DNA from 2 places in the Pseudoalteromonas sp. SiA1 genome. Region 1 is predicted to be linked to the other one. Evidence: riboswitches for the same ligand, from Rfam matches in the RefSeq annotation. Region 1 holds a riboswitch; the other holds the start of a gene.
The links. A riboswitch is a leader RNA that binds a small molecule or an ion and turns the genes downstream of it on or off. The one in region 1 is predicted to bind lysine.

Region 2: linked by a shared signal. The riboswitch ahead of lysC (lysine-sensitive aspartokinase 3) and the one ahead of dapA (4-hydroxy-tetrahydrodipicolinate synthase) in region 1 are both predicted to bind lysine.

Annotation. Positions count from the first base shown of each region.
Region 1 covers NZ_CP076084.1:203,499-211,075, forward strand. The annotation lists gene KK487_RS00995 (succinylglutamate desuccinylase/aspartoacylase family protein) at 1-262, opposite strand, end outside; gene KK487_RS01000 (PLP-dependent decarboxylase) at 268-1,473, opposite strand; gene KK487_RS01005 (2,3,4,5-tetrahydropyridine-2,6-dicarboxylate N-succinyltransferase) at 1,473-2,213, opposite strand; gene dapA (4-hydroxy-tetrahydrodipicolinate synthase) at 2,229-3,113, opposite strand; lysine riboswitch at 3,241-3,420, opposite strand; gene KK487_RS01015 (DNA-3-methyladenine glycosylase I) at 3,608-4,306, shown strand; gene KK487_RS01020 (protein adenylyltransferase SelO) at 4,315-5,724, shown strand; gene KK487_RS01025 (OmpA family protein) at 6,045-7,109, shown strand; gene acnB (bifunctional aconitate hydratase 2/2-methylisocitrate dehydratase) at 7,364-7,577, shown strand, end outside.
Region 2 covers NZ_CP076084.1:1,938,564-1,946,140, reverse strand. The annotation lists gene KK487_RS08965 (Mks condensin complex protein MksF) at 1-299, opposite strand, end outside; gene KK487_RS08960 (condensin complex protein MksE) at 296-844, opposite strand; gene KK487_RS08955 (MksB family condensin complex protein) at 850-2,121, opposite strand; gene nhaD (sodium:proton antiporter NhaD) at 2,318-3,565, shown strand; lysine riboswitch at 3,664-3,836, shown strand; gene lysC (lysine-sensitive aspartokinase 3) at 3,912-5,303, shown strand; gene KK487_RS08940 (4'-phosphopantetheinyl transferase family protein) at 5,280-6,038, opposite strand; gene KK487_RS08935 (sodium-dependent transporter) at 6,205-7,527, shown strand.

The DNA.
Region 1 (7,577 bases):
CCGACTTTTGATTACAGCCAATGGGGTTAGCGTAAGGAACTAAGGTAATATCACCTTTTAAATTAAGTGTTTTTAGTTGCTCAAGTAATTGGTAAATTACCGCGTTGCCTTGCACTTCTGCGCCATGCATATTTGCTTGTACATACACACTTGGGCCGGTGCCATCGCCTTTTAAACGATACACAGGAATAGTCAGTGGTAGTCCGTTTGCGACTTCGCCAACTACAATGTTTTCTTGGCTTATAGCTATGGTGTTATTCATCTTTTTTATCTCAAGTAGTGGCTTGCATCTTCTGCTTGTCGCACGCAACTCAATACGCCATTGTGGATAACATATTCACCGGCCAGCTCATGGCATAAAAAGTACGGCATACTTTCGGTAAAACCGTAGGCACCGCATTGACTAAATACTAGCCAGTCTTGCTCATTTAAATCACTGGGTAATTGGTGCTCTCCTAAGCAATCAAGTGCAGTACATAAGGGGCCGTATAGGCTCATTGCTTGATTTGCTGCGTTTGAATCTCGTAATAAACGCGCAGGGAAATCTTGACTGGTGACCGCAGGGCGCAATAAATGATTAATGCCGCCGCTCATAATCACCTGTTGTTGGCCGTAATTTAGTTTACGCTCAACAACAGGTGTGGCGTAGTGGCCGCATTCGCCTACAGCGTAGCGACCTAGTTCCATCCATAGCTCAGTAACCCCCGCATCGCATTTAATTTTTGCAAGCGCCTCTATGAGTGCATCCCAACTTAGAGTGGGCGTATCAAGCGTATAGGGAATACCTAAACCACCACCTAAATCCAGCACCTTGAGGTTAATATTTAAATCCTCAGCAAGTTGCCTTAACGGCGTAATCATTTGTGTCCACAGCTCAGCGAGTTTGTCGCTGCTAAGCATGTTGCCCCACTGAAAAATATGCAGACCGTCAAAATTAAGTGCACAGTAGTCACTGGTATTTAGCGCCTGCCACTCGTCGCACCCTAAGCCAAATGGAGTAAGACTATCGCCCCCTAGCGGGTTTTTATCACCCTCGGGCCAGCGTAATTGTACCCTTAATAAAACCTGCAACTGGCACTGCTGAGCAATCGCTTGTTCGTTGAGCCAACGTACCTGATTGAGACTTTCGGCCACAAAGGTACGCACGCCACGCGCAATAAAGTGCTTAATTTGTTTAGGGCTTTTTGCAGGCCCCGTGTTGAGCACGCGTTCACTGTTAATTCCTTGAGCAAGGACTTGCTCAAGCTCGCCTTTACTGGCGACATCAAAGTTAAAACCAGCGTTATTTAAGCGTTGGATCACGCTAGATAACGGGTTCGCTTTAACTGCATACCAGAGTTTTACCTCGGTTTGTGCCACTAAACGCGTTAAATGTGTGTTTAGTGAATCAAGATCATAAACAAAAAAGGGCGTATCAAGCTCAGTTGCTAGCTTATCAATAGCGGTTTTAACGGGCGTGCTCAAAAAGGTCATTAACGTAAAACCTCTTCAAGCAATAATGACGCATCACTTTGCTCGTCACGGTATTTAACAATTAACGCACACGACATGCTTAAGCCTTGCTCGCGCGCCCAATCGTTTGACGCAGGGCGAGATCCAGGGATCACAATCGCGTATTCAGGGATTGCTTCGCCTTTATCAAGCTGGCGCTCATTTACGCAGTCATAAACAGGGATGGTTGCAGATAAGCGAACACCTGGGGCAAGTACCGCGCCTTTTTTAACTACCACGCCTTCAACAATCACACAGCCTGCACCAATGAATGCATCGTCTTCTATGACCACAGGGCTGGCACCAATGGGCTCAAGTACTCCGCCTAATTGTACCGCTGCGCTTAAATGCACATTTTTACCTACTTGAGCACACGACCCTACGAGCGCGTGGCTATCTACCATAGTGCCCTCGTCAATAAATGCACCAATATTTACGTACGCAGGTGGCATAATAATAGTGCCTTTGGCAACATGTGCACCACGGCGCACACTTGAACCACCGGGTACCATGCGAACGCCTGCTGTGGCTTCAAAGCTTTGCGGCGCTAAGTTATGTTTATCAACAAAACCGCCAGCAAACTCGGTGTTTTGACCGTTTTTAAAGGCTTCTAAAATGCCTTGCTTTACTTCTACGTTAGCGTGCCATTGGCCGTTTTCGTCTTGTGTTGCTGCGCGAACCGCGCCCGTTTCTAAATTATTTAATAGTTCTAACCAGTTCATTATAAAAACCTGTATTTAATGCCAAGATAAAATGGTGTTGTTTGCCGATGAAATGTCATCTGTGTGTGTCAGCTCAAGGTGTGTTAAAGGTGGGCGTAAATACGGACTGCCAATACGCCCTTGTAAATGCATTAACACTTTGACTGGGATAGGGTTGGCTACTGAAAATAAGCTATTGATAGCACTAGACCACTGGACAAAAAGATTAGGGTGTTGGCCGCTTAAACTGCGCTTTACAAACTCATGGGTTTGCACTGGCCATGCATTGGCTGCAACCGACACTAAACCTTTTGCACCTGCTTGGGCAAAATAAGGCATGAGGGCATCGTCACCACTAAAAATGGCTAGTTCAGGCGCTGCTTGTCGATAGGCTTCAAATTGAGAGATAGAGCCACTGGCTTCTTTCAGTGCCCATAAATTTTTATGTTGTTTGAGGTTTTCAATGGTTGCAATGGGAATGCTAACCGCACTACGTCCTGGTACGTTATAAAGCATACAAGGATGAGAACTGGCATTGAGTAAGCTTTCAAACCAATGCGTTTGCCCCACTGCACCGGGTTTGGCATACAAAGGCGAGCCGAGTAAAAAACCATGGATAGGCAGCTGGTTGCAGTAATTAACCCATTCAAGCTGTTGCTTTAAGTTACTACCGCCTACCGCAACCATAAGGGGGACGCTCGGCTGTAATTGGCAGACATGCTCTACGATGGCTTGCTGTTCTTTGAGGGTAAGGGCTAACCCTTCGCCGGTGCTACCTAGCAGTAAAATGCCATTGTTAGCGGCTTCTTGTTCGGCCACCAAGGTGTCTAAGGTTGCGTAATCAACTAGGCCATTTTGATCAAATGGGGTGATCAGCGCAGTCCATAAATGGAAATTGTTAATATTGAAGTTGTTGATCATCTCTCACGAACTTATAGGGCATTCGTCGAGTTTTTGGCGGGTATTTAGGATGCCTGACTCTTTGAATGTGTTTATAATTCGAAGAGCGAATGGGCTTAAATAATAGGGCGCACGGCCTTATTATACTAAGACCAGAAGCTCTCCACCAAATATGTTATTGGTGACAGTCGCTAGGATTCAACCTAGTCGCCCGAAGCAACCTTTCACAAAAAAGTGTTACCTCTCGGCGTTAATTCCCCTCACGTATGCTCAATGGAGTTTGCGCTCCTAACATACGCTACCTGAATAACGCACCTCTTCCAGCCCTTTGCACTTGCTATTGAAAAATCAATCAGCAAATACAATGTAATAGGGTAAGTGTGGCGATTAAACCACTTTAGCCGTCTAGGTGTCAAGTGACTAAATATAGATAGATTCATCCTGATTGACAGTTATTACGTATTAGCTGCTTTTCTCGTACACTAGTACTATTGTCGAAGTAAGGTATTAAGCAGATGGAAAAATTTAGTGATATTTATAAGCGAGCGGTAGAGCGAAAGGGCTCTGAAAAAATGCTTAAGTTGTTACTCGCAAAACCTTTATCAACAAAGCAACTCGTCACATTAAGTGATGATGATTGGCTAGAAGAATTTACTCGGAAAGTTTTTCAAAGTGGTTTTTATTGGTCGGTGATCAACAGTAAGTGGGCCGGATTTAGAGAGGTTTTCTGGGACTTTAGTGTTGAAAAGCTATTGATGATGCCACCGGATATGCTTGAGCAAAAAGCCAGTGATGAGCGGATTGTACGCAACTATAAAAAAGTAAAAACTATTACTGAAAATGCGTATATGATCCACGAAGTTGCAGAGCAATACGGCAGCTTTAGTGAGTTTATTGCTAACTGGCCAAGTGAAGATATTATTGGCTTGTGGGCGTATTTAAAAAAGCATGGTGCAAGGCTTGGTGGTAATACCGGCCCTTATGCGCTGCGCGCCTTAGGAAAAGATACTTTTTTACTTTCAAGAGACGTAGAAAGCTATTTGCGTGCCCATAAAATTATAGATGGCGGATTACAAACTAAAAAGTCACTAAGTGCGGCGCAGGCATTCTTTAATGAACTGCAGCAGCAAAGCGGCTTAAGCATGCAAGAGCTAAGCTTAATTGTCGCTTATGGTGTAGGCGACAATCGCGTAGGTATCAGCCAAAAACAATAGGATTAATTATGAAATTAGTGCCAAGGTATACCGACATTGGTGAGGGGTTTGCAATTAGCGATCATCCAGCCAAGGTGACAGCGCCACAGTTATTGTTATGGAATGAGCCCCTAGCTAAGCAATTTAATATACAAGTGGATGCAGATTCCCGAGCAAATATATTTAGCGGTAATGAACCCCAAGCGATTTCTCCGGTGGCACTGGGATATTCTGGTCATCAGTTTGGTCACTTTTCACCGCGACTAGGGGATGGTAGGGCGCATTTGCTCGGTGCGATTAGCGATGATAAAAATCAGCTTTGGGATCTGCAATTAAAAGGCGCTGGTGCTACGCCATTTTCGCGCGGAGGCGATGGCCGCTGTGCATTAGGTCCAGCTATTCGTGAGTACGTAATGAGCGAAGCTATGCACGCGCTTGGCATTCCAACAACGCGTTGTTTAGCCGTGGTTGGCAGTGGCGAAACCGTCTATCGCAACCCACCTCAACCAGGTGCTATTGTAACCCGACTCGCCAGCAGTCATATTCGGGTGGGCTCGTTTCAATATTTAGCCACTCAAGGTGACGTTACTAGCCTAAAAAACTTAGCCGACTTAGCCATTCAAAGACACTATCCCGAGATTAACAGCACTGGCGCTCAGCGTTATTTAGATTTTTTAGCTGCAGTGATCGCCAACCAAGTCAAATTAGTCGTAAGTTGGATGAGGGTGGGGTTTATTCATGGTGTTATGAACACCGATAACACCTTAATTAGTGGTGAAACCATAGATTACGGCCCATGTGCCATGATGAACCAGTTTGATTTTGATACCGTGTTTAGCTCTATTGATAAACAAGGGCGTTATGCGTTTGGTAATCAGCCAAACATGGCAAGTTGGAACTGTGCCCGCTTAGCAGAGAGTCTAATAGCGCTGATCAGTGACGATGACGAGCAAGCGGTGGCAATGATGACGCCTTTAATTGAGGGCTTTTCAACGCAATTTAACCAACAATTTAGCGCGATGTGGGCGCAAAAGTTAGGGTTAACAGTCGCGGATGATAAAGATAATGAGTTGGTGGGGGAGTTACTAGGGTTATTAAAACAACACCAGCTTGATTATACCAATACTTTTAATGCACTCACTGAGTCGTTAAATGGGCAAGCTGAAATACCATCAGCACTTACCTCTTGGGCACAGCAATGGCAAACACGAACTAATGAGCACAGCTATCAAGTGATGCGACAAGCCAATCCGAGCGTGATCCCACGTAACCATATTATTGAAGATATTATTACTCAGTACACTACGCATGGGGATAGTGAGCTACTCAGTCGTTTTAGCAAAGTGATGGCGAGCCCTTACACAAACCATGTGCAGGCCACAGAGTTTCAAACGCCGCCCGAAGATGATAAGAATTATCGTACTTTTTGTGGTACTTAAGTATGATTTTTTGCATTTTAAAATGAATATAAAAGGTCATTTTTTACCCCAGCGACGTTCATTCATAGAGCAAACTATGAACGGGTGATACCATAACTCCATAAAAGCCAGTGATCGTGTGGGGTTTAAAGCGATTGTTTGCTTTTTGAGCTAGCCTGTGTTCATCGACATTTTTTATGAGCTAGTTTTATTATCCTAGATATTGAAAAAATATATTTGCGTTAAGTATTGATTAACAAAGACTCAGTTACTGTATAGGTAAGTTAGAAGAGCTAGCAATGCTTAGCTACATTTTTAGTTGTTAAAATGGGAAGAAAACAATGAAATTAAAATCACTTACAATGGCTATTGCGTTAGCTGCAACTAGCGCATCTACTTTCGCAGCCGAGCAAGAAGGCTTTTACATCGGTGCATTCGGCGATTATTACGATGCTTCGTGGAAAAACATGCGTGAGCAAGCTGGCCTTGACGTTAATGAGTCAACAGGCTGGGGTGCTGAATTAGGCTACCGCTTTAATGATTACTGGAGTGCGCGTTTAGAGTACGCAGACCTAGACTTTAATGCTCACGACAAAGTATTGAACAACCGCAACGATATTGACGGCGAACGTTACGGTATCGATGCACTTTACCACTTTGGTGGCGGTCCTTTCTACGGTTTATTTGGTCTGAAAGATATTGATGTTGTTGATGACAACACGTTTGTAAACGCAGGTGTAGGTTACCGACACTTTGTTACAGACAACTTTTTTGTTAATGCTGAAACCAGTGTTTACCAAGGTTTAGACAAAGGCTACACAGATGTTGGCGCTAAATTAGGTATAAACTACTTCTTTGGTCAAAAATCGGCGCCAGTAGCACCGGTTGAGCCTGCACCACAGCCAGAGCCAGAAATTGTTCCTGTGCCGGTAGCACTTGCTGATACAGATAAAGACAGCATTCCTGATGTAGATGATAAATGTGCCAATACGCCTATGACAGATGCTGTTGGTAGCGATGGTTGTACACTTTATGAAGATACTGAAGTAACAGTAAGCTTGTTAGTAACATTCCCTAACAATGACTCGTCAGTTTCACAGCAGTACTTAAATGATATTGATGAAGTAGCGACTTTCTTAAAAGAGTACCCAGATACAACAGTGCTTCTTGAAGGTCATACGTCTGCAGTAGGTAAAGCGTCTTACAATAAATGGTTATCTAAAAAACGTGCTGATGCAGTAGCTAAAAAGCTAATTGCTGATGGTATTGCAGAAGATCGCATTACAACGGCAGGTTTAGGTGAAGAACGCCTTAAAAATGAAGCGAATACGGCAAAAGCGCATGCTGAAAACCGCCGCGTTGAAGCACACGTAAAATCTATTAAACGTGTAAAAGTATTACGTTAATAGTCTCATTATTGAGTAAAAACCCAGCTTAGGCTGGGTTTTTTTATGGCTGTTAATAAGTATTCATGAAAGTTGATTTTATGAAATCCACTATTCATATTATTAATAATCGCTATAACTAGCTGCCTAAGTGGATGGATTTTAATCTATGCACAAAAGCTTTATAATCGAGCGTTAGAATACTATAAGTATTGGGTTATGGTGTGTTTAGTAAACACCACCGAATACTTTAACGTCACCAAGAGGGCAATACTGTGCTACAAGAATATCGTAAACACGTAGAAGAACGTGCCGCGTTAGGTATCGTACCAGCGCCATTAGATGCTCAGCAGACGGCTGATCTTATTGAGCTAATTAAAACGCCACCGGCAGGTGAAGAAGAGTTCATCCTAGAACTACTGATCAACCGCGTACCACCAGGTGTTGATGATGCAGCCTACATTAAAGCAGGCTTTTTAGCGGCTGTTG
Region 2 (7,577 bases), 1.6 Mb from region 1:
ATTTTACCTAAGCCTGCTACGCCAATGACAACTGAGCCATGGGGTAAATCGGCTTGCAATAAAATGTACGATTGATCTGATGAAAAATAAAACTTACGGGTTTCATCTAAATCGTGGCCATCCCACTCGGTAAGGCGTAAATCGTTAATTAGCGGAAATTGCAGTGCATTAATAACTGAGCTTTTACCTGTGTTGTTAGGCGCACAAATCGAGCTACTTTTATCAAGTGGGATCACACACTTTGCATAGCCTGCAGTATTAAGTAGGGCGAGTTTACTCAGTCCGTATAAGTTTTTCATTCCTCGTCCTCTCCTAAAAAGGTTTCTTCATTTACTTCCATTAAGGCATCAATATAGCGATGAATTGGCGCCTGTAGCATAAAGCCGCCTTCCACTTCGCGGGCAAGGCCTAAACGTACCATGCGTAAATACACATCTTTGCGTAAATCAGAACCCGAGAATATTTCAAGCTGATCAAATAAATGTTTATTAAGTTGTACCAAGGTTTGCATTAGCTCTAAATCGTTTGGCTCATCAAATAATGCACGCATTGGGTCTTTACCTGTGTTGGCAAAGTGTTCGATTAAAATATAAATAGTGAGCGCTATCGCGCGCGATATTTTGCCCATATTGGGGGTGCTTTCATCGCTAGCAAAATAATAAAAGCCACGACTGTCGTGCTTTAAATCATGGCCTAATGCTGTGAATAAGGCGCTGTAGGCTTCAATTTGTTGGTCAAGCTCTTGCCACATTACCGTGTCTTGTTCGCAAATGTGGTAACCCGCGACTAATTTTTTATTAATGGCTTGTAAGTGAGAAAGCTCATTTAAGTTTATCTGTGTCATGGTCATTACTCGTGCTCGGCTTTATCAGCCTGAGGCTCTGAATTAAAGGGGTACAAAGAAAAGTGCTGGCCTGCAATGTTAACGCGGGCTTTTTTATCGCTTTGGCTAATGTGTAGGGTGGTATCGCTCACTAGCTTTTGATATAAAAACAGCATTTCATCGGCTTCAAGCTCTGGGTAGCTTTCGTCTAAAAATTGCAGCAGAGGCTGTGGTTTTTTACGCTGCTTTTTGAAGCGTTTTGCAAACTGCGCTTTTACATCGTGATAGTCAGGAATGTTTGGCGTGACAAACGCAGGCACATCGTTTTGCTCTGGTAGCTGATATTCATGATGCTCAAATTCAGCCAGGCTTGCCATGTAGGCTACTATATGGCGCTGTTGACCCAATGAATACTTTTGCGCATCGCTTACAAAATGTGGCTGCACGGCGCTGAGCATATTATCTACCCCATTTTTACGTATTAGCCCTAATACTTTTGCTACTTGGCGGGTAACAAGGTTATTACGGCGCAACTCTTCACGCAGTGGCATAAGCATATCGGCACTTTTACGTAAGCTTATCCGGCCAACTAAGTGCATTTCTAGAATTCGGGTACGCAATTGCTCAAGCATGCGTTTATCGTTGTACGCTTTGCCTGAACGTTCAATATGTTCTATTTGGGTGCTAATTTGTTGCTCAATTAAAGTAAAACAGGCATGAAAGTCGCCTCTAATATCCACCATTTCCAGCATGGGTTCTATATACTCATCAAACGCTTCTATCACGGCTTTATAGCGTTTTTGTAGCGACTGCACTGCATTATTAGATTTGGCTTGCTCAACAATATTTAAAATGGCGTTTTCGTTGTGTAAAAACAGTTTGATTATTTTACGCACCCGATCATCCATAATACGGCTAAAGCGGCGTAAATCATCAAAATCTTCCATTTCACCGGCATTAGATAGCCGATTACCTAAACGGGCCAAATCATCAACCAATACACTTATTTCTTGTGCTAAGCCTAAATGTTCTTCTTGCAGTAAAAAGGTGGCAAAATCGGCAATGGCGCGGTTAATTTCCAGTTGTGACGATTTAGCCAGCGGAATAATAATTTCTTGATTTAATAACCGGTTGGTTTCTTTATAAATACGCTCATTATTCCACGTGGGTTGCTTTTGCTTAATGGCATTTTGAAGATCTTTAATACTAAAGTCGGCCATTTTAAAGCGCTTAAATAATAGCTCTAATACACCCCAGTGTTCATTTAGGGTATTAAGTAGCTTTTTAGCTGGGATCATAAGGCGTTGCAACTTCCTAGTATTCGTTATTTTATATTTCTCGAACTTATATGGTATTCGTTTTTGCGACGATTTAATAATAGTTTTTACACCCGCTTAGTGATAGTATCCGCGCCGAATATAGGCACATAGAGTTTGTGGGTATATTTTTTACATGGTTTCAATTTTTACTTAACCCCGAAGGTTGTTTAATATCATGGTTTCCTCGATTATCCTGACGCTGATAGCGATTGCATTCTTGCTTATCGTTATTGAGGATGTGATCCACGTTAACAAAGCCAAAACGACGTTATTTTTTGGTACACTTTGCTGGATTATCTCCTTTATTTTTCCTCTTAATGGGCAAAGCCCCGAAACGATTCAAACCCTCCTAGACCACAATATTTTAGAAATTGCTTCTTTATGGCTGTTTTTAATGGCCGCAATGACCTTTGTCGCCTATTTAAACTCTAAAGGACTTATCGAAAATGTTGTGAATCGGATTATGCCAACCAGCATTAGTGAGCGAAAGCTGATGTTTTTGGTGGGGTGTTTTGCGTTTTTATTTTCATCTATTTCAGACAACGTTACGGCCACGCTAATATCACTGGCAGTGATTATGTCATTAAAACTTGAAGCCAAAAAGTTAGTTAAGTACGCCACGCTTATTGTATTTGCTGTAAACTCCGGTGGTGTATCACTTATCACGGGTGATGTAACCACACTTATGATTTTCCTTGATGGTAAAGTAACAATTAGCAATTTATTACTGTTAATTGTGCCTGCGTTACTAAGTGTATTATTACTGGCTACTTTGTTATCAATTGGCATGAATAAGCAACTCGAGTTTAAAAAAACTAAATTTAAACGTATTGAAAAAACCGACATAACCATTGCGGTTATTTTCTTCACTACGGTTATTGCTACGCTTACATTGAGTGTTTTATACAGTGTACCGCCTCTGCTTACTTTTTTATTGGGTTTATCTATTATGTTTTTAGTCGCGCAATTTTTAATGCGCAAAAAAGACATCAACAAAGATATGATCGATTTTATACGCGACATAGAGTACGACACCTTATTGTTTTTCGTGGGTGTGTTACTGCTTGTTGGTGCGTTAAAAGAAGTTGGGGTACTGAGCCAATTTACTAATTTGTATACGGTAATGGCGCCAGAGTACGCAAACTACTTAATGGGTATTTTATCTGCAGGTGTTGATAACGTGCCACTAACGGCAGCGTTATTAAAAGCCGACATTGTAATGAGTCAACAGCATTGGTTGTCGTTTACGTATGCAACCGGTGTAGGTGGCTCTATGCTAATCATTGGCTCGGCGGCCGGTATTATAGCCATGAGTAAGGTAAAAGAGCTGACGTTTGCAAGTTACCTTCGCTTATCGCTGTATTTATTACTGTGTTACACCTTTGGTTATGCGGGCTCTTACTTAATGGGTAGTTTTATTTGATTTTATAGTAAAACGACTTGACAGCTAGACGTCTAAACGATAACTTTCAAAGCCGCACTCTTAGTGCGGTTTTGTTTTATTAGCCACAGGTTAATAATACATTCAGAAGAGGTGCGATACTTAGGTACTTAATGTGAGGCAACGACAGCCTGCGATCATTAAGGAGGGAAGTACTCGCCGAGGAAAATAATGGGTCGTTACCATTGTTTTTCGGTTTATGGGGCTGAATCCTCAAAACTGTCACCAATTTAGGTGGAGAGCTTCTGGCAGTAGATTTTTCTTATCTTTATTTCCTGCCAAGTTCTTCTTGTTTTATTGCGGTTTGGATGCCGCGAAAGGAGACGAAATGACTACCCAACCAGTGCCACAAAGTTCACAGTGCACAAAATCAGATTACATTGTTGCCAAATTTGGTGGCACCAGCGTTGCTAACTTTGAGGCGATGAGCCGTTGTAGCGAAATTATCGTAAACGATAAAAATGTACGTATTGTTGCAGTAAGCGCCAGTGCCGGAGTGACCAATCATTTAGTGGAGCTTTGCAAAGCGGGTATTGAAGCCACTAAACGCCAACAGCATATTGATGGTGTCCTTGCGATTCAGCAGGCTATTTTAAATGACCTGTCGTTAGATGAGGATTTAGCCCTTGGGTTTAATCAAACGCTTGATGCATTTCAAACGTTGGCGGCACAAACACTCAATACTGAGCAGCAGTTCGATGAGCTACTTAGCTTTGGCGAGCGTTTATCGTCGTACTTATTTACCCAAGTACTAAGGTTAAAGGGTTTAAATGCCACTCGTTTTGATGTGCGCCAGGTGCTTAAAACCGATAGCCAATTTGGTAAAGCAACACCAAATGTGGCCGCCACAGCGCAAGCCGCTCAAACACATTTAATTCCGCTGCTTGATGATAGCGTTATTGTGACCCAAGGGTTTATTGGTAGCGATGCAAACAATTTAACGACCACGCTCGGTCGAGGCGGCTCAGATTATAGCGCTGCACTGCTTGCTGAGGCTATTAACGCTAAAAGTGTGCATATTTGGACTGACGTAGTGGGTATTTTTAGCACCGATCCTCGTTTGTGTGTAAAAGCCACTCCTATTGCGCGTTTAAGTTTTGATGAAGCAGCAGAAATGGCGACCTTTGGCGCTAAAGTATTGCACCCGGCAACTATTTTACCTGCCAGTCGCAGCCATATTAATGTGTTTGTTGGCTCAAGCACAGAGCCAGAACTTGGCGGTACGTGGATTGAACGTGAAAAATCGCAGCTACCTGGTATTCGTGCGGTAACACAACGTAAAAATCAAATATTATTAACCCTTAAAAGCCCAGAAATGCTGTTAGCCAGTGGCTTTTTAGCGCGTATATTTACTATTTTAAGTGAGTGTAATATTTCGGTAGATTTGGTTACCACCTCTGAAATTAGTGTAGCAATTACCCTTGATAATGCGCCTAATGCATCACGCCCAGAGCTAGATCAAGAGTGCTTAGATAAACTCGCTGAATTTTGCCATGTATCGGTTGAAAACAATTTAACGCTGGTAGCGTTAATTGGCTCTGAAATTGTTTTGCGCCAACATGAAATGAATTTAATGAAAGTATTAAGTGACTTTAATATTAGACTCATTTGCCATGGTGCGAGTAAACACAACCTGTGCTTTTTAGTTGAGCAAAGCGAGTCTGATGCAGTGGTTCAAGCGATTCATAGTCGATTACTAGAAAGTGATTGCGCTGCGTAAATCGTTAATAGTCATTATTGAGCACCGCCAGTCGGTGCTTTTTTTTGCCACAACGCTAATATCAAACATGTCGTTATGTGCTCCAACCACGGTATTGCTGCAGGCTGTAAGCTGGGCGTTATTAAGTTCGTTAAACACATTAGGGCTTAATAGCTGAGCAATAGGGCGGGTGGTGGCTTTAGCCAGCGCTTCTTTTAATGTCCAAATCCTAAAGAAATGATGTGCTTGAGTTGTTATGTTATCTGTATCGGTTATTAAGCTCACTTCGGCTGGGTGGTAAAAGTGTTTAGCGAGTTTATTAAAAGGGCGCTTTAAACTAATTTTTTCAATATCAAAGCCAAATTGAGTTGATGCTACATTTAACGCTGCACCTACAAAACCATGAGAATGAGAAATACAGCAACTGATCACGCCTGTTGTATTTTTAATATGTAATTCTAATTTACTGTTATCGGGGTTAAATTCAGAACTAATATCACACAGCTTTAATGATGCATAAGAAGAACAAGCGGATTTTACTAGGTATTTAAGCACTAAACGTGTGGCTAAATATTCTTGTTTAGCCTGTGGATTTTTACGCCGATTAATAACATTGAGCTCAAAAGGGCTTAAATAGTGGGGTAAATCAAATTCACCCACATTGAGGGTGGTCGCGTTAAGCAACGCAATGCAATGGCTGTTATTTGCTAAAGCGGGCGTGATTTCTAGCTGGTTTTCAAAGTAAGTTACACTCATCATTGCTCGTTATAAATGACGACCGATTACATATTTATTACCCAAAGCTGGATAGTTTGTGAGCGGTTGTTAGTTGTTGTGAGCGCTAAGTACATTTTTATTACTCAGTGGCTCTTAAATATGGTTTAATTCGCATTCGTTAAAATAATAACAGATTTGTAGGTGTATGGCACAAGTGCGTGATGGTTTTCAAAGTCGACTAGGTTTTGTATTGGCAGCAGCCGGTGCAGCCGTAGGTTTAGGTAATATATGGGGTTTTCCTACGCAGGCTGCTAATCATGGTGGCGGCGCATTTTTACTGGTTTACTTTATCGTTATTTTTTTGCTGGCGTTACCTGCTTTATACACCGAGCTGTATTTAGGTTACAAAGCCCAAGCTAACCCTGTTAAAGCGCTAAGCCAAGCATGGCAAGATCACGCCCCTAAAGTGGGAGCCGCAGCAGGCTATATTGGCCTTGCCGGTGCCATCGTTATGTTAAGTTTTTACTCTATTGTGGCCGGTTGGATGCTTTCCTACGCTATAGAGCCTATAAGTAGCTTTTTTGGCTTGCATAGCTTGAGTGAGTTTTTACATAGCGACTCTATGTTACGTAATTTTATTTTTACGCCGCTTATGCTTATTTTAACCGCCAGTATTATTTTAAAAGGGGTGAAGTCGGGAATAGAAACCTGGTCACGCCGTTTAATGCCGCTTTTACTTGTTCTCCTTATTGGGCTTATTATTTATATTGCAACGTTAGATGGCGCAAGCGAAGGGTTTGCTGCTTATTTAGTGCCTGACTTTAGTAAAATACTCGACCCTGATTTAATTATTGCCGCAATGGGGCAAGCGTTCTTTTCGTTGTCGCTTGGGGTAGGCTGTATGATGATTTACGGCTCATATTTAAAACCCGGAGCTAACTTACCAAAATTAACCGCAAGTGTTGCGCTACTTGATACCAGCGTGGCGTTTTTGGCGGGCTTATTAATAATTCCGGCTATTTATGTTGCCCAGTACAATGGCGTTGAAGTATTTAATAACGGTAAATTAATTGGTGAGGGACAACTTATTTTTGCCATATTACCTGAGCTATTTGGCACTATGGGTGAAATTGGTTTATTGGTTGGCTTATTATTTTTTGTATTGATGTCGATAGCTTCAGTTACCTCAACTATTTCATCAACTGAGATCCCTGTGGCATTTTTGGTTGAAAACCACAGTGTAGATAGAACCAAAGCAACATGGGCAGTCAGTGCAATTGTATTTGTTTGTGCCAGTACCATTATTTTAAACTTTGATTGGTTATTTGGTTTAGTGATTATGGTATTTACTCAATACCAATTGCCGTTAATGGGGCTGTTTTACTTTATAACGGTAGGCTGGCTATGGCAACGTGGTAATAAGCTTCATCAAGCAAGTTCTGGTGCACATTATTGGTTTGCTCAGTACATTCGTTTTGTCTGCCCAGTGCTAATGACCTTAGTATTTGCAAACGTTGCGTTTGGCTAGAACGCGTTAATAACTCATGTGTTATTGATAACAAAAAAGCGAACACTATA